DNA from 2 places in the Streptomyces sp. NPDC002386 genome. Region 1 is predicted to be linked to the other one. Evidence: predicted binding sites of a transcription regulator. Region 1 holds the regulator's gene; the other holds the start of a gene.
The links. Region 1 encodes HspR, which represses chaperone genes until heat shock. Its sites were predicted from a motif close to TTGAGNNNNNNNNNCTCAA; they were not measured.

Region 1 (9,183 bases):
GGACTGCTTCTCCTTCTCCCAGCGGGCGGTGAGGCCGCGCAGCTCCTCCTCCTTGTCGGCGAGGTCGCGGCGGAGCTTCTCCAGGCGCTCCCGGGAGGCCGGGTCGGTCTCCTTGGCGATCGCCAGCTCCTCCATCTTCAGCCGGTCCACGGAGCGCTGGAGCTCGTCGATCTCCACCGGGGAGGAGTCGATCTCCATGCGCAGCCGGGAGGCCGCCTCGTCGACCAGGTCGATGGCCTTGTCGGGCAGGAAGCGGGAGGTGATGTACCGGTCGGACAGGGTGGCGGCGGCCACCAGCGCGCTGTCCGCGATCTGCACCTTGTGGTGGGCCTCGTAGCGGCCCTTGAGCCCGCGCAGGATGGCGATGGTGTCCTCGACGGTCGGCTCGGCGACCAGCACCTGCTGGAAGCGGCGCTCCAGGGCGGGGTCCTTCTCGATCCGCTCCCGGTACTCGTCCAGGGTCGTGGCGCCGACCATGCGCAGCTCGCCGCGGGCCAGCATCGGCTTGAGCATGTTGCCCGCGTCCATGGCGGAGTCGCCGCCGGCACCGGCGCCGACGACGGTGTGCAGCTCGTCGATGAAGGTGATGATCTGCCCGTCGGAGTCCCTGATCTCCGCGAGCACGGACTTCAGCCGCTCCTCGAACTCGCCGCGGTACTTGGCGCCGGCCACCATCGCGCCCAGGTCGAGCGCCACCAGCCGCTTGTCCTTCAGCGACTCGGGCACGTCGCCCTTCACGATCCGCTGGGCGAGCCCCTCCACGACGGCCGTCTTGCCGACGCCGGGCTCACCGATGAGGACGGGGTTGTTCTTGGTACGGCGGCTCAGCACCTGCACGACCCGCCGGATCTCCTGGTCCCGCCCGATGACCGGGTCGAGCCGGCCCTCGCGGGCGGCGGCGGTGAAGTCGGTGCCGAACTTCTCCAGGGCCTTGTACTGACCCTCGGGATCGGCGGTGGTCACGCGGCGTCCTCCCCTGGCCTTGGTGAAGGCCTCTTCGAGCTTCCTGGCGTCGGCACCCTGCTTCCGGAGCACCTCGCCGGCCGCGCCGCCCTTCGCGGCGATGCCGAGGAGCAGGTGCTCGGTGGACAGGTACTCGTCGCCGAGCGACTTCGCCCGCTCGGTGGCGTCGGCGATGACCGCGAGCAGCTCCCGGTCGGGCTGCGGCGGCGCGACGGTGGAGCCGGTCACGCTGGGCAGCCCGGCCAGCACGCGTTCGGCACCCGAGCGTACGGCGGCCTGGTCGGCCTCGACGGCGGCGAGCAGGTCGGTGATGTTCTCGTTGTCCTGGCCCTCGAGCAGAGCCAGCAGCAGGTGAGCGGGGGTGAGGTCCGGGTGCCCCCCGGTGACTGCGCGGTTGCCGGCCGCGTTGATCGCGTCCCGGCTCCTGTTGGTCAGCTCGGCGTCCACGTGTCCGTTCTCCTCCTCGGCGTCGGCTCGGCGGCCAGGTCCTTCCCAGTGCTGACTTGACCAGCGTACACAAAGTTGAGTCTATTCCACTCAAGGCACGGCATGCGGGGGGACGGGGGGAATTTGCGGCTAGGTTTCGGCCATGGCCAAGCACTTCGTAGACCCTGCTGCCCCGGACGAGCCCTATCTCGCCTTCTGGCGGGAACGGCATCTGTGCACCCTGACGACGCTGCGCCCGGACGGCAGCCCGCACGTGGTCCCGGTCGGGGTGACGTACGACCCCGAGGCGCGGCTGGCCCGGGTGATCACGAACGGAGGCAGCGCGAAGGCGGCCCACGTCCGCGCGGCCGGCGCCGACGGCGCGCGGGTCGCGGTGTGCCAGGTGGACGGCCGGCGCTGGGCGACGCTGGAGGGCCGGGCGCGGGTGCGCGAGGACCGGGAGCGGGTCGCGGAGGCGGAGCGGCGGTACGCCGAGCGCTACCACCGGGTGCCGGCGGAGAACCCCCGGCGGGTCGTGATCGAGATCGAGATCGAGCGGGCGCTCGGACACGGCTGACGCCGGCCGCCCCACCCGCGCCCGCCATCGGGTTTCGGCCAGTGTGAGAACGCGTCCATACCCGGAAATATCCCCGGAAACTGCAGCGGCGTCACCGTGTTCAGGTCACGGTGACGCCGCTGCGGGGGGAAGCACCTGAGCGATCTGTTACGACGGGGGAATCGCGTCAGGCACTGCGGGGGGTGGCTGAGATGGTCGTGAGTTCCGGGTCCTCCGGCTCCGCGAGGCGGTGGTCCCTCTGGTCCAGGTTCACAAAGATCATTCCGTAGCGGACGGCGCACCGCACCGGCTGCGGCGCCCCGCGCGGCTTGCGCAGGCACCGGTAGGCCCGTACGTCCTCGTCCTCGTCCCGGGTGACGACGACCGGCTCTCCGAACACGGTCACCATCAGCGAGTCACCACTGTGGGGGATGGCGGTGACCAGGTCGATGAAGTGCCAGCCGGAGCGGTAGGCGGTGGCCATCTCTCGCCGGAAGGACCGGTCGTCGGGCGGGGTGGTCATGCCCTCGCACCCGCCCTCACGACGTCCCAGCCGAGGTCCTGCCCGGACGCGGTCTGGCTCGTGCGGGGCGTGATGTCCCAGCCGAGATCCAGCGCGGAGACCGCGTGACCGGCCGGCCGTACGATGTCCCAGCCGAGGTCCAGCGTGCTCACCGTGCCGAAGACCAGTCCTGTGGAGAAGGCCACGGCAAGTACTGAGCGAAGCATTCTCTTGCACATGATGGGCTTCGTCCTCACTTCCCCTGTGTCTCTCCCCCGCCATCAAGACGATGGCTCATCAAGCCACGTCAAAGCCACAGAAGCGGTGCATCATGTTCCTGCATGTACAGGACCCTGGGGGGTGGAGATTTGCCTAATACTCACACAAACGAGACACATCATCCTCATGGGATGACGGATCTCTGTGAAGACGGCAAGCGCCTGTACGCCGACGCGCTGCGGCTGGGACGCGTCGCCCGCCCGGAGGTGGAAGTCGCCCCCTGCCTGCTGGAACTCGCGCTGCTGCATCCCGATCCGGACGATCCCAAATGGCTGCGTCCGGTACCGCCCGCCGCCGCGCTCGCGCAGCGTCTGCATCCGATCGAACGAGAGATCCAGGAGCGCAGGCACGTCGCGATCGAACTCACCGATTCCTTCGAGCCATTCATGGCCATCAGTGCCCAGAGTACGGGGGACACCAACGCGGTCACGGTGCACGAGGGCATCGAGCGGATCAACACGGCCATCGAACGGGCCACGGCGGACTGCCGGCACGAGGTGCTCACCGTGCAGCCCGGCGGCGGACGCAGCGAGAACGTCCTCGGCATCGCCCTGAAACGGGGTCAGGCCGTCATCGACCGCGGGATCTCGATGCGCACCCTGTACCAGCACACCGTGCGGCACAGTCAGGGCACGCTGGCGTACGCGGAGATCATGGCCAAGGGCAAGGTGGAGATCCGCACGCTCGAGGAGCTGATCGAGCGTCTGATGATCTTCGACCGCGAGGTGGCCTTCATCCCCGCCCGCGACGACCGCCAGGTGGCCCTCGAACTGCGGCACCCGGCGCTGGTCGACTACCTGGTCAAGGTCTTCGAGCAGCTCTGGCGGCGCGCGGTGCCCCTCCTGGAGGAGCCGGCCTACGCGCCCCCGGTCGACGGCGTCACGGGGGTGCAGCGCTCCATCGCCAAGCTTCTGGTCGAGGGCCACGTGGACGAGGCGATCGCCCGCCGGCTCGGCATGAACGTACGGACCTGCCGGGCCCACATCGCCAAGCTGGCCGCCGCCCTCGGCAGCGGCAGCCGCGCGCAGCTCGGGTATCTCATCGCCCGCTCCGGGCTGCTGGACCACGAACCGGACCAGGAGCCCGGGATACCGGCGCCGGGGCGGCACGACTGACGAGCGGGCGCGAGGGCGCCTCAGCGCACCCTCGGGGAGCCCTGGCCGGGCATCCCCAGCGCGGCGGGCGTCACCGGCGGTCCGCTGTGCGGAGGGCGGTCCAGGCCCACCTGCGCGATGCGCACGCCCAGTTGGGTACGGCTCGCCGCGCCGAGCGTGTCCGAGAGCCGGGCGATGTGCGCCCGGCAGGTCCGGACGCTGATGCCGAGCCGTTCGGCGATCACCGCGTCCTGGTGCCCCTCGGCGAGCAGCGTGGCGATGGACCGCTCGCGGTGCGAGATGCCCTCGATGCCGGTGTCGGGCAGCGGGGCCGTCAGCGGCAGCGCCAGGCGCCAGAGCCGCTCGAAGACGGTCACCAGGTACTCGACCAGGGCCGGGTGCCGCAGTTCGAGGGCCATCGTGCGCTCGGAGTTGGCGGGGATGAACGCGACCGTGCGGTCGAAGAGGATCAGCCGGTCGATGACCTCGTCCAGGGTGCGGGCCTCGACCGCGCCGCCCATCAGTTCCAGGTAGTTGAGCAGCCCCTGCCCGTGCCGGGCCACGTGCGTGTACAGGTCGCGCATGCGCACGCCCCGGCCGCGCAGCGCCAGCGCCCGGTGCAGTCCCTCGCTCAGCTCGCCCTCGCGCCGGATGCCGCCGGGCTGCACGGTGAGCACCTCCGCGGTGCACGCCGCGGTCGCCTCGTCCATCGCGGCCTGGATGCGGGAGAGCCCGTCCAGCACCCGGATGGCCGTGCCCTCACCGGCCGCCGAGAGCGCCTGGAGCTGCCGTCCCAGGCCCGCGTACCACTCGAAGGCGGCGACCGCCGAGCCCACCCGCCGCTGGCTCTCCCTGACCTCGTCGTGGACCCCGCGCAGCAGCCGCGTCATGACCTCCTGCGGCGAGGTCGGCACCAGCCAGTCCATGTCGTCCGGATCGGGGTGCAGCAGGGCCAGTTCGAGCAGGCAGGGCACCGGACCGGCGTCCGTGCGCGGCACCCGCCCCCGGCGCACGGCCCGGGAGTACACGCGATCCCCGGCCTCGCACAGGCGGTCGGCACCGTGAGGATGCTCCTCCGTCCCGTGCCCGGCCATCGCGCATTCCACCCCCGGTTGCTGCCACTTCCGCAGCGCAACTATGCGCGGCCGGGACCGGGTCCGCAACACGGCTCCGGCCGCCCCGGCCGGGGAAAACGGCCGGTATGCGCCGTTGCGTACGGGCTTTCGCCCGCCGCGACCGCAACAAGCTGGGGGGGGTGGGACGCGGGCTACTTCAGGCCGATCGACGCGCAGGCCGCCTTGTACTTGGCCGTGCAGATGTCGCCCGTCGTGTAGATCCCGTCGGCGATGACGGTGTCCTTGATCTTGGCGCGGGTCAGGGCGCTCACCTGGACGAGACGGGACGGGATGTCCTTGTCGGTGGGGCTGTCGGCCCGGTCCTGGGTCAGGGCGTCGAACTGGATGTCCTTGCCCTGCACCTTGGTGACGGCCATCTGGGCGGCGGCCTCGGCCTCGTCCGGGTAGGACTTGTAGACGCTCATGTACTGCTCGCCGGCGACGATCCGCTGCACGGCGTCCAGTTCGGCGTCCTGGCCGGTGATCGGGGGCAGCTTGGTGACGCCGGCCGCCGTCAGGGCCTTGATGACACCGCTCGCCATGCCGTCGTTGGCCGCGTAGACCGCGGCGATGTTGTCCTTGCCGATCTCGGCGATCACCTTGGTCATGTAGGCCTGGGCGTTCTCCGGCTTCCAGTCGGGGGTGTCGTAGCTCTTCGCGATGTCGACCTTGCCGTTCAGCTCGGACATCGCGCCCTGCTTGAACTGCTTGGCGTTGGGGTCGGTCGGCGAGCCGTTCACCATGACGACCTTGTCGGAGGTGTCCACCCCCGAGCCCAGGGCCTCGAGCAGCGTGCGGCCCTGCACCTCGCCGACCAGCTCGTTGTCGAAGGAGATGTAGGCGTCGATCGGGCCCTCGGCGAGACGGTCGTAGGCGATGACGGGGATGCCCGCCTCCTTGGCCTTCTTCACCTCGCCGGCGATGCCGTGCGAGTCGACCGCGTCGAGCAGGATGACGTCGACCTTCTCGTCGATCATCGTCTGCATCTGGCCCGCCTGACGGGCGGCGTCCGCGTCCGCGTTGGCGTACCGGACGGTGCCCTTCTTGTGGGTCAGTTCGGTGACCTTGCTCTTGATGATCGGGTAGTCGAACTTGTCGTAGCGGGTGTTCGCCTTCTCCGGCAGCAGCAGCCCGATGGTGACGTCGTCACCCTTCGTCGGGCTCGCGCTCGCACCGTCCCCCGTCGCGTCCAGCACGCCGCACCCGGCGAGCGAAAGGATCATCGTGGACGCTGCCACGGATATGGCGATACGACGCATTCGAGGGCTCACTTCAGGTGCGATCCGGACGTGGGTGCTGCTTTACGACCCAGGTGTCTGAAAAGACAACGCGGAGCGGCCACCCGGCGTCAAGCGGAACTACTTAACGAGTGCGCAACAGCACGCTCCGCTGCACCTGTGAAGGCGGAGCGGAATCACCTCCAAACGCTCTTTACGGACCCTCCACGTAAAGGAAGTTCACGACAGGGCAAAGATCCGGGCAACCGGCGCCGTCCGCCGCGCACGCGGAAGGGGCCGGGAACGGTCACCCGTTCCCGGCCCCTTCCGGTGCCGTTGGCCGCCGGCGGTCAGTCCGCCTGCTGCTGCCGCTTGGGCCGCCAGACCACCAGCGCGCTGGTCTGCTGCACCTCCTGATACGGCACCAGGTCGCGCCGGTAGGAGGCGTGCACGGCGGCCTCGCGCTGCTGCATCGCGGCCGCAGCGCCGTCCAGGGCCGACTGCAGCTCCACGACGCGGGACTGGAGCGCGGCGACCTGGTTCTCCAGTTCGATGATGCGCTTGATACCGGCCAGGTTGATGCCCTCGTCCTGGGACAGCGCCTGCACCTGGCGGAGCAGTTCGATGTCACGGGCCGAGTAGCGGCGGCCCCGCCCGGCCGTGCGGTCCGGGGAGACCAGACCTAGACGGTCGTACTGACGCAGCGTCTGCGGATGGAGTCCGGAGAGCTGGGCCGCCACCGAGATGACGTAGACCGGGGTCTCCTCGGTCAGTTCATACGGGTTACGCCGACGGCCGGGTGTGTCCATGGGGCCCTCAATCTCCCTTCGCGGCCTCGAACAGCTCCGCCCGCGGGTCCTCCCCCGCGGTCGCCTCGCGATACGCCTCGAGCGCGTCACGAGCCTTCCCCGACAGGTCCTTCGGGACACTCACCTCGACGGTGACCAGAAGGTCGCCGCGGGTGCCGTCCTTGCGGACCGCGCCCTTGCCCCGGGCGCGCATGGTGCGGCCGTTCGGGGTGCCGGGCGGCAGTTTCAGGGTGACCGGCGGGCCGCCGAGGGTCGGGACCCGCACCTCGCCGCCCAGGGCCGCCTCGGGGTACGTCACCGGTACGGTGACGGTGAGGTTGTCGTCCTTGCGCCCGAACACCGGGTGCGCGCCGACATGCACGACCACGTAGAGGTCGCCCGCCGGTCCGCCCCGTTCACCGGGCGCCCCCTTGCCGCGCAGCCGGATCCGCTGCCCGTCCGTCACTCCGGCCGGGATGCGGACCTGCATGGTGCGCGAGGACTTGGCGCGGCCGCTGCCCTTGCACTCCAGGCAGGGGTGCTCGGCGATCAGGCCGCGGCCCTTGCAGTCGGGGCACGGGTCGGTGAGCGAGAACCCGCCGCCCGAGCCCCGGGCGACCTGCCCGGTGCCGACGCAGGTCGGGCACACGCGCGGTGTGCCGTTCTTGTCGCCGGTGCCCGAACAGGCCTTGCAGGGCGCCTGGGAGGACATCCGCAGCGGCACCGTGGCGCCTTCGATGGCCTCCGTGAAGCTCAGCGTGACCTCGGTGTCGATGTCCTGGCCGCGCCGCGGCTGGGTACGGGTGGTGCCCGTACCGCCGCGGTTGAACAGGCCGCCGAAGACGTCGCCGAGCCCGCCGCCGAAGCCGCCCGAGCTCTGCGGGTTGCCCCCGAAGAGGTCACCGAGGTCGAAGTTGAAGTTGCCGCCGCCGGCGCCCGGACCGGGGCGGAAGCCCCCGTTGCCGAACAGGGCGCGCGCCTCGTCGTACTCCTTGCGCTTCTTCGGGTCGCCGAGGACGTCGTTCGCCTCGGAGATCTCCTTGAAGCGCTCCTCGGCCCTGGCGTTGCCCTTGTTGGCGTCCGGGTGGAACTCGCGGGCGAGCTTCCGGTACGCCTTCTTGATCTCTGCCTCGGTGGCGTCCTTGGGGACGCCGAGGACCTTGTAGTAGTCCTTCTCGATGAAGTCCTTGGTACTCATCCCCGACGTCCCTCCTTCCTGTCCCCGGTGATTACGTCAGCCCTCCTCCGGGCCACCGTTCTCCTTGTCGTCGGCCGCGTCCGCCTCGGTGTTCTCCTCGGCGCCCTCGCCCTTGACGGTCTGCGCGCCGGGCTGCGGTTCGGCGACGGCCACCCGCGCGGGGCGGATGGTGCGCTCGCCGATGCGGTACCCGGGCTGCAGGATGGCCACGCAGGTCGTCTCGGTGACGTCCGGCGCGTAGCTGTGCATCAGCGCCTCGTGGATCGTCGGGTCGAAGGGCTCGCCCTCCTTGCCGAACTGCTGCAGACCCATCTTGGCCGCGACGGTCTCCAGCGACTCGGCCACCGACTTGAAGCCGCCGACCAGTTCGCCGTGTTCCCGTGCCCGGCCGATGTCGTCGAGCACGGGCAGGAGCTCGGTCAGGAGGTTCGCCACGGCGATCTCCCGGACCGCGACCCGGTCGCGCTCGACGCGGCGGCGGTAGTTCTGGTACTCGGCCTGCAGGCGCTGGAGGTCCAGCGTGCGCTCGTTCAGTGCCGTGCGCACCTGGTCCAGCTGTGCCACCAGGCCGGCGTCTGCGGTTGCGTCCCCGGCCGGGGCCGCCCCCTCCTCGGGGGCGGCCTTCGGCTCGGCGTCGTCAGGGGTGGCGCCGGAGGGGACGTCGGGCTTCTCCTCGAAGCCCGGGGTCTCCTCCGTCACGCGGCACCGTCCTTGCGCTCGTCGTCGACGATCTCGGCGTCCACGACGTCGTCGTCCGCCTTGGCCTCACCCTCGGGCGCGCCACCGGCGGCCTGGGCGGCCTGGGCGTCGGCGTACATGGCCTGACCCAGCTTCTGCGAGACGGCCGCGACCTTCTCGGTGGCCGTACGGATCTCGGTGGTGTCCTCGCCCTTGAGCTTCTCCTTCAGCTCGGCGACGGCCTCCTCGACCTCGGTCCTGACCTCGCCCGGGACCTTGTCCTCGTTGTCCTTGAGGAACTTCTCGGTCTGGTAGACGAGCTGCTCGCCCTGGTTGCGGGTCTCGGCGGCCTCGCGGCGGGCGTGGT
Region 2 (9,183 bases), on a different contig from region 1:
ACGCCCGGGACGGAGGTCCGGCGCTCGGCCGGGTCCTGGGCGGACTCGGGCACGTGGTGCGGGCGCCCGATCAGCGCGCGCAGGTCCTCGTCCCGGACCGTGAACGGCAGCTCCCGCTCGCCGAGTTCGTGCTGGGCCGCCACCTTGCGCAGCAGCCGGGCCAGGGACCGCTCGAGGGTCCGCACGCCCGCCTCGCGGGTGTACTCGCCGGCGAGCCTGCGCAGCGCGCCCTCGTCGATCGTGACCTCGTCCCGGTCCAGGCCGGCCCGCTCCAGCTGGCGCGGGAGCAGGTGGTCCCGGGCGATGACGACCTTCTCGTCCTCGGTGTAGCCGTCCAGGCGGACGATCTCCATACGGTCCGCGAGCGCCTCCGGGATGGCCTCCAGGACGTTCGCGGTGGCGAGGAAGACCACGTCGGACAGGTCGAGTTCGACCTCCAGGTAGTGGTCCCGGAAGGTGTGGTTCTGCGCGGGGTCGAGGACCTCCAGCAGGGCCGCCGCCGGGTCGCCGCGGAAGTCGGAGCCCACCTTGTCGATCTCGTCGAGCAGCACCACCGGGTTCATGGACCCGGCCTCCTTGACGGCGCGCACGATCCGGCCGGGCAGCGCGCCGACGTACGTGCGCCGGTGGCCGCGGACCTCGGCCTCGTCCCGTACGCCGCCGAGGGCGACCCGGACGAACTTCCGTCCCATGGCGTGCGCGACGGACTCGCCGAGGCTGGTCTTGCCGACGCCGGGCGGGCCCACGAGCGCCAGCACGGCTCCCCCGCGCCGCCCGCCGATCACGCCCAGGCCGCGCTCACCGCGCCGCTTGCGCACGGCCAGGTACTCGGTGATGCGTTCCTTGACGTCCTCGAGCCCCGCGTGCTCGGCGTCGAGCACGGCCTTGGCGCCCTGGATGTCGTAGGCGTCCTCGGTGCGCTCGTTCCACGGCATCTCCAGGACCGTGTCCAGCCAGGTCCTGATCCACGAGCCCTCGGGCGACTGGTCGCTGGAACGCTCCAGCTTGTCGACCTCCTTCAGGGCGGCCTCGCGGACCTTCTCCGGCAGGTCGGCGGCCTCGACGCGGGCGCGGTAGTCGTCCGACTCCTCGCCGTCGTTCTCGCCGTTCAGCTCGCGCAGTTCCTTGCGGACGGCCTCGAGCTGGCGGCGGAGCAGGAACTCGCGCTGCTGCTTGTCGACGCCCTCCTGGACGTCCTTGGCGATGGTCTCGGCGACGTCCTGCTCGGCGAGGTGGTCGCGCAGCTGCTGGGTGGCGAGCTTCAGCCGGGCCACCGGGTCGGCGGTCTCCAGCAGCTCGACCTTCTGCTCGGTGTTCAGGAAGGGCGAGTACCCGGAGTTGTCGGCGAGCGCGGAGACGTCGTCGATGGCCTGGACCCGGTCTACGACCTGCCAGGCGCCGCGCTTGCGCAGCCACGCGGTGGCCAGGGCCTTGTACTCCTTGACCAGGTCGGCGACCTGGCCGGGCAGGGGTTCCGGCACGGTCTCGTCGATCCGCGCGCCCTCCACCCACAGGGCCGCGCCCGGGCCCGTCGTACCGGCGCCGATGCGCACCCGCCCGCGGCCGCGGATCAGCGCGCCGGGGTCGCCGTCGGCCAGCCGGCCGACCTGCTCGACGGTTCCGAGCACACCGGTCTTCGCGTAGGTGCCGTCGACGCGCGGCACCAGCAGGACCCTGGGCTTGCCGGGCTCCGCACGCGCGGCGGCCTGTGCCGCCTCCACCGCGGCCCGCACCTCGGCGTCGCTCAGATCCAGCGGAACCACCATGCCGGGCAGCACGACCTCGTCGTCGAGCGGCAGCACCGGCAGTACGAGCGTGAACGCCGTGGACTCAGCAGCCATGATCTCCCCTTAGGCAGTCAACTTGAGCTATGCCGACTCAATGTCCGACGCCCCGCGGTTGTTCCCGGCGCACCGTTCGCTGTGAGCGATCACCGGAAATGCGGTGCCCCCGGCGCCGCTTCGGAGCAGGATGGGCGCATGACTGCCGTGCACGACTCCCCCGTGGTCCTGGACCGCCGCGAAGGCCCTTACGGCGAGGTGGTGCTGCGCAGGCACGGCCGGCTGCTGCAGATCATCGCCAACGGCTGCTTCCTGATGGACACCTCCGACGGCCGCTCCGAGCGGCTGCTGGTGGACGCCGCGTACGACGCGCTGGACGGGCGCCCGGCGCCCGAGGTGCTGATCGGCGGGCTGGGCGTGGGGTTCTCGCTCGCCCACGCGGCGGCCGACGGACGGTGGGGCCGGATCACGGTCGCCGAACGGGAGCCCGCCGTCATCGACTGGCACCGCGACGGCCCCCTGGCGGAACTGTCCGCCGAGGCGCTCGCCGATCCGCGCACCCGGATCGTCGAGGCGGATCTCCTCACTTACCTGGAGGAGACATCGGACACGTTCGACGCTTTGTGCCTCGACATCGACAACGGGCCGGGCTGGACCGTCACCGAGGACAACGGCGGCCTCTACGCACCGGCCGGACTCGCCGCGTGCGCAAGGGTGTTGAAGCCCGGCGGGGTGTTTGCAGTATGGTCGGCCGAGCCCTCTCCGGAATTTGAAGGAACCTTGCGGAATGCCGGATTCCGTCAGGTGCGTACCGAAGAGGTCCCCGTTGCCCGGGGCGTTCCGGACGCCGTGCACCTAGCCGTCCGCCCTGGATAGCGACGGCGCGGCCTGTCCCCGTAATGTGCTGCCCTGACGCGGATCATTCAAGCGTCAATCGCAGTCATGGGATCACCCCACTGATTCCGGAAAGCAACAGGGGCGGGCGATGGAGCAGACACACACCTCCCAGACCGGCGCGACCACGACCACCCCCGGCGCACAGCGCCGGGTGCTGGTGGTCGAGGACGATCCCACGATCGTCGACGCCATCGCGGCCCGGCTTCGCGCGGAGGGATTCCTCGTGCAGACCGCGGCCGACGGACCGGCCGCGGTGGACACGGCCGAGGCCTGGCAGCCCGACCTGCTGATCCTCGACATCATGCTGCCCGGCTTCGACGGCCTGGAGGTCTGCCGCCGCGTGCAGGCCCAGCGCCCGGTGCCGGTGCTGATGCTCACCGCGCGCGACGACGAGACCGACATGCTGGTCGGACTCGGGGTCGGCGCCGACGACTACATGACCAAGCCGTTCTCGATGCGGGAGCTGGCCGCGCGGGTGCACGTCCTGCTGCGGCGGGTGGAGCGGGCGGCCGTCGCCGCCTCCACGCCCCGCTCGGGCATCCTGCGGCTCGGCGAGCTGGAGATCGACCACGCGCAGCGCCGGGTACGGGTGCGCTCCGAGGACGTCCACCTCACGCCCACCGAGTTCGACCTGCTGGTCTGCCTGGCCAACACCCCGCGCGCGGTGCTCTCCCGGGAGCAGCTGCTGGCCGAGGTCTGGGACTGGGCGGACGCCTCCGGCACCCGGACCGTGGACAGCCACATCAAGGCGCTGCGCCGGAAGATCGGCGCCGAGCGCATCCGCACGGTGCACGGTGTCGGGTACGCGCTGGAGACGCCGACGCCATGAGCGACGGGCGGGAGGCCGCACGGAGGAGCCCCGGGAACCCCACGGAGGAACCCTGGGGCGGCGTACGCCCGTTCTCGATCAAGACCAAGCTGGGCGCGCTGGTCGTCATCTCGGTGCTGATCACCACAGGTCTGTCGATGATCGCGGTGCACACCAAGACGGAGCTGCGCTTCATCACGGTCTTCTCGATGATCGCCACACTGCTGATAACGCAGTTCGTGGCCCATTCGCTCACCGCCCCGCTGGACGAGATGACCACGGTGGCCCGCTCGATCGCGCAGGGTGACTACACCCGCCGGGTGAGCGAGGGCCGCCGGGACGAGCTGGGCGACCTCGCCGTGACGATCAACGCCATGGCGGACGAGCTGGAGGCCCAGGACCTCCAGCGCAAGGAGCTGGTGGCGAACGTCTCGCACGAGCTGCGCACCCCGATCGCGGGTCTGCGCGCCGTGCTGGAGAACATCGTCGACGGGGTCACCGAGGCCGATCCGGAGACCATGCGGACGGCCCTGAAGCAGACCGAGCGGCTCGGCCGGCTCGTGGAGACCCTGCTGGACCTGTCCCGGCTCGACAACGGCGTCGTACCGCTGAAGACGCGGCGCTTCGAGGTGTGGCCGTACCTGTCCGGCGTGCTGAAGGAGGCCAACATGGTCGCCTCCGCGCGCGCGGGCATCGCCTCGGGCTCCGGCAGCCACACCCGTACGGACGTGCACCTGCACCTCGATGTCTCCCCGCCGGAGCTGACCGCGCTCGCGGACCCCGAGCGCATCCACCAGGTGGTCGCGAACCTGATCGACAACGCGGTCAAGCACAGCCCGCCGCACGGGCGGGTGACCGTGAAGGCGCGGTCCGGCCCGGTGCCGGACTCACTGGAGCTGGAGATCCTGGACGAGGGCCCCGGCATCCCGCGGTCGGAGTGGCATCGCGTGTTCGAGCGGTTCAACCGCGGCGCGGTGACCCGGCCGCACGGTCCGGGCAGCGACGGCGGCACCGGCCTCGGCCTGGCGATCGCGCGGTGGGCCGTCGATCTCCACGGCGGCCGGATCGGAGTGGCCGAATCCGAGCGGGGCTGCAGGATCATCGTCACTCTTCCGGGAGAGACTTCCGTCCGAAGTTGACGTAGGGTCCGAACCGGAACCTCAAGATCCACGAGCGTCCGCGCAGCCGGACACGTGTGATCAGGGGCGGGTCCCGAAGACGCACGCCGACCTGCGGCGCCGGGCCCCGCTCGGCGATCCCGCACACCCACTCGCGCATCCGGAACCACACTTGTTTCCCGCCATATCAAGCCCTGAAACAAGATTTCTGATGTGACTTACGCGACGATGGACGGGCCCGACCTGACCTTCACGGTCTTGGAGGCGTAGCCTTTATTCCCGCTGTCCATAACCTTGTGAAGCGGAAGAGGGCGGTTGCCGCCGTGTCGCCACAGTCCCCCAGTAACTCGAGCATCTCGACCGACGACCAAGCCGGGAAGAACCCCGCCGCGGCGTTCGGTCCCAACGAGTGGCTCGTCGACGAGATCTATCAGCAGTACCTCCAGGACCCGAATTCGGTAGACCGAGCCTGGTGGGACTTCTTCGCCGACTACAAGCCGGGCGCGCCTGCCGCGTCGGCTCCGGCGGGTACTGCGGCCGCGGGGGCCGCAGGGACCACCACTCCGGCTCCCCAGGCCCAGCAGCCCGCGCCGGCCAAGGCCGCTCCCGCGCCGGCGCCGGCCGCCGCTCCGAAGCCCGCCGCGGCCCCGGCCGCCGCTCCGGCGCCCGCGCCCGCCCCCGCGGCGAAGGCGCCGGCCCCCGCTCCGGCCAAGCCGGCGACGCCCGCACAGGCGCCGGCCCAGCCGAAGCCGAAGGCGGCCCCGGCGGCCGAGGCCCCCGAGGGCCCGGAGTACGTGACGCTGCGCGGTCCGTCCGCCGCCGTCGCGAAGAACATGAACGCCTCGCTGGAGCTGCCGACGGCCACCTCGGTCCGCGCGGTGCCGGTGAAGCTGCTGTTCGACAACCGGATCGTCATCAACAACCACCTGAAGCGGGCCCGGGGCGGGAAGATCTCCTTCACGCACCTGATCGGCTTCGCGATGGTGCAGGCCATCAAGGCCATGCCGTCGATGAACTACGCGTTCGGCGAGAAGGACGGCAAGCCGACCCTGGTCAAGCCGCCGCACGTCAACCTCGGTCTGGCCATCGACCTGGTGAAGCCCAACGGCGACCGCCAGCTCGTCGTGGCCGCCATCAAGAAGGCCGAGACGCTGAACTTCTTCGAGTTCTGGCAGGCCTACGAGGACATCGTCCGCCGCGCCCGTGACGGCAAGCTGACGATGGACGACTTCACCGGCGTGACGGTCTCGCTGACCAACCCCGGCGGCCTCGGCACCGTCCACTCCGTGCCGCGTCTGATGCCCGGCCAGTCCGTGATCATGGGCGTCGGCTCCATGGACTACCCGGCCGAGTTCCAGGGCACCAGCCAGGACACGCTGAACAAGCTCGGCGTCTCGAAGGTCATGACGCTCACGTCGACCTACGACCACCGGGTGATCCAGGGCGCCGCCTCCGGCGAGTTCCTCCGCCAGGTCGCGAACCTGCTGCTCGGCGAGAACGGCTTCTACGACGACATCTTCGAGGCGCTGCGCATCCCCTACGAGCCGGTCCGCTGGCTCAAGGACATCGACGCCTCGCACGACGACGACGTCACCAAGGCCGCCCGGGTCTTCGAGCTGATCCACTCCTACCGGGTCCGCGGCCACGTCATGGCTGACACCGACCCGCTGGAGTACCAGCAGCGCAAGCACCCCGACCTGGACATCACCGAGCACGGCCTCACCCTGTGGGACCTGGAGCGCGAGTTCGCCGTCGGCGGCTTCGCCGGCAAGTCGATGATGAAGCTGCGCGACATCCTCGGCGTGCTGCGCGACTCGTACTGCCGCACCACCGGCATCGAGTTCATGCACATCCAGGACCCCAAGCAGCGCAAGTGGATCCAGGACCGCGTCGAGCGCCCGCACTCCAAGCCGGAGCGCGAGGAGCAGCTGCGCATCCTGCGCCGGCTGAACGCGGCGGAGGCCTTCGAGACCTTCCTGCAGACGAAGTACGTGGGCCAGAAGCGCTTCTCGCTGGAGGGCGGCGAGTCCGTCATCCCGCTGCTGGACGCGGTCATCGACTCGGCCGCCGAGTCGCGCCTGGACGAGGTCGTCATCGGCATGGCCCACCGCGGCCGCCTGAACGTCCTCGCCAACATCGTCGGCAAGTCCTACGCGCAGATCTTCCGCGAGTTCGAGGGCAACCTCGACCCGAAGTCGATGCACGGCTCCGGCGACGTGAAGTACCACCTGGGCGCCGAGGGCACCTTCACCGGCCTGGACGGCGAGCAGATCAAGGTGTCGCTGGTCGCGAACCCCTCGCACCTGGAGGCCGTCGACCCGGTCCTCGAGGGCGTCGCCCGCGCCAAGCAGGACATCATCAACAAGGGCGGCACGGACTTCACCGTCCTGCCGGTGGCGATCCACGGCGACGCGGCCTTCGCGGGCCAGGGCGTGGTGGCCGAGACCCTGAACATGTCGCAGCTGCGCGGCTACCGCACCGGCGGCACGGTCCACATCGTCATCAACAACCAGGTCGGCTTCACCGCGGCCCCGGAGTCCTCGCGTTCCTCCATGTACGCGACGGACGTGGCCCGCATGATCGAGGCCCCGATCTTCCACGTGAACGGCGACGACCCGGAGGCCGTCGTGCGCGTGGCGCGGCTCGCCTTCGAGTTCCGCCAGGCGTTCAACAAGGACGTGGTGATCGACCTCATCTGCTACCGCCGCCGCGGTCACAACGAGTCGGACAACCCGGCCTTCACCCAGCCGCTGATGTACGACCTGATCGACAAGAAGCGCTCGGTGCGCAAGCTCTACACCGAGTCCCTGATCGGTCGCGGCGACATCACCCTGGAAGAGGCCGAGCAGGCGCTGCAGGACTACCAGGGCCAGCTCGAGAAGGTCTTCACCGAGGTCCGCGAGGCCACCTCGCAGCCGGCCGCCGGTGACACCCAGGCGCCGCAGGACGGCTTCCCGGTCGCGGTCCCGACCGCGATCTCCGCCGAGGTCGTGAAGCGGATCGCCGAGTCCCAGGTCAACGTCCCCGACCACATCACCGTGCACCCGCGTCTGCAGCCGCAGCTCCAGCGCCGTGCGGCGATGGTCGAGGACGGCACGATCGACTGGGGCATGGGCGAGACCCTCGCCGTCGGCTCGCTGCTGCTGGACGGCACCCCGGTCCGCCTCGCGGGCCAGGACTCCCAGCGCGGCACCTTCGGCCAGCGTCACGCGGTCCTGATCGACCGGAGCACCGGCGAGGAGTACACGCCGCTGCAGTACCTCTCCGAGGACCAGGCCCGCCTGAACGTCTACAACTCGCTGCTCTCCGAGTACGCGGCGATGGGCTTCGAGTACGGCTACTCGCTGGCCCGTCCCGACGCGCTGGTGATGTGGGAGGCCCAGTTCGGCGACTTCGTCAACGGCGCCCAGACGGTCGTGGACGAGTTCATCTCCTCGGCCGAGCAGAAGTGGGGCCAGACGTCCGGCGTCACCCTGCTGCTGCCGCACGGCTACGAGGGCCAGGGCCCGGACCACTCCTCGGCCCGCCCGGAGCGGTTCCTGCAGCTCTGCGCGCAGAACAACATGACGGTCGCGATGCCGACCTCGCCGGCGAACTACTTCCACCTCCTGCGGTGGCAGGTGCACAACCCGCACCACAAGCCGCTGGTCGTCTTCACCCCGAAGTCGATGCTGCGCCTGAAGGCGGCGGCCTCGAAGGCGGAGGAGTTCACCTCGGGCGAGTTCCGTCCGGTCATCGGCGACAGCTCGGTCGACCCGGCGGCGGTCCGCAAGGTCGTCTTCTGCGCCGGCAAGGTCTACTACGACCTGGAGGCCGAGCGGCAGAAGCGCGGCGCCACGGACACGGCGATCATCCGCATCGAGCGCCTGTACCCGCTGCCGGGTGCGGAGCTCCAGGCGGAGGTCAACAAGTACCCGAACGCCGAGAAGTACCTGTGGACGCAGGAGGAGCCGGCGAACCAGGGTGCCTGGCCGTTCATCGCGCTCAACCTGATCGACCACCTGGACCTGGCGGTCGGCGCGGACATCCCGGCCGGCGAGCGGCTGCGGCGCATCTCGCGTCCGCACGGCTCGTCCCCGGCGGTGGGCTCCGCGAAGCGGCACCAGGCCGAGCAGGAGCAGCTCGTGCGTGAGGTGTTCGAGGCGTAGGCCTCCGGCGGTTCAGCCGTGATCGGGCCCGGTGCCGAGTTTCGACTCGGCACCGGGCCCTTTTCGCCTTTTCGGGGGGGGGTGGTTGGGCTTGTGCGCGGCTGCGGGTTGGTCGTAGCAGGTCGCGCAGTTCCCCGCGCCCCTTGGGGCGCTCAGCCCAGGTAGGGCTCGAAGTCCCAGTAGGGGCGGGTTCGTTGGCGGGCCGAGATGGTGTGGGGGTGTTGGGCGCCCAGGGTGCGGGTGAGGCCCAGGAGGCCGTCGTCCTCCAGCTTTCCGGCCTCCTCGTGCTCCCGCGCGGCCCGCAGGTCGGAGGCCAGCGCCACCTGGCAGGAGAGCGTGAGCGGATGCTCGTGCCCCAGCGTGTGCCGGGCCCGGCGAAGGGTCTCCCGGCTCAGCTCCACGGCGTCGGTGATCCGGTCGCCCAGGTTGCG

Region 2: the regulator HspR is predicted to act here: its motif matches at 1,864-1,882, upstream of lon (endopeptidase La).

What each region holds. Positions count from the first base shown of each region.
Region 1 covers NZ_JBSFBX010000002.1:229,760-238,942, forward strand. The annotation lists gene clpB (ATP-dependent chaperone ClpB) at 1-1,410, opposite strand, end outside; gene ACWCPN_RS05165 (pyridoxamine 5'-phosphate oxidase family protein) at 1,553-1,966, shown strand; gene ACWCPN_RS05170 (hypothetical protein) at 2,133-2,468, opposite strand; gene ACWCPN_RS05175 (hypothetical protein) at 2,465-2,674, opposite strand; gene ACWCPN_RS05180 (helix-turn-helix transcriptional regulator) at 2,858-3,841, shown strand; gene ACWCPN_RS05185 (LuxR C-terminal-related transcriptional regulator) at 3,862-4,914, opposite strand; gene ACWCPN_RS05190 (sugar ABC transporter substrate-binding protein) at 5,088-6,194, opposite strand; gene ACWCPN_RS05195 (heat shock protein transcriptional repressor HspR) at 6,503-6,961, opposite strand; gene dnaJ (molecular chaperone DnaJ) at 6,969-8,138, opposite strand; gene grpE (nucleotide exchange factor GrpE) at 8,175-8,837, opposite strand; gene dnaK (molecular chaperone DnaK) at 8,834-9,183, opposite strand, start outside.
Region 2 covers NZ_JBSFBX010000006.1:230,907-240,089, reverse strand. The annotation lists gene lon (endopeptidase La) at 1-1,841, opposite strand, end outside; gene ACWCPN_RS15080 (spermidine synthase) at 1,980-2,657, shown strand; gene ACWCPN_RS15075 (response regulator transcription factor) at 2,767-3,507, shown strand; gene ACWCPN_RS15070 (HAMP domain-containing sensor histidine kinase) at 3,504-4,625, shown strand; gene ACWCPN_RS15065 (multifunctional oxoglutarate decarboxylase/oxoglutarate dehydrogenase thiamine pyrophosphate-binding subunit/dihydrolipoyllysine-residue succinyltransferase subunit) at 4,928-8,752, shown strand; gene fxsT (FxSxx-COOH system tetratricopeptide repeat protein) at 8,905-9,183, opposite strand, start outside.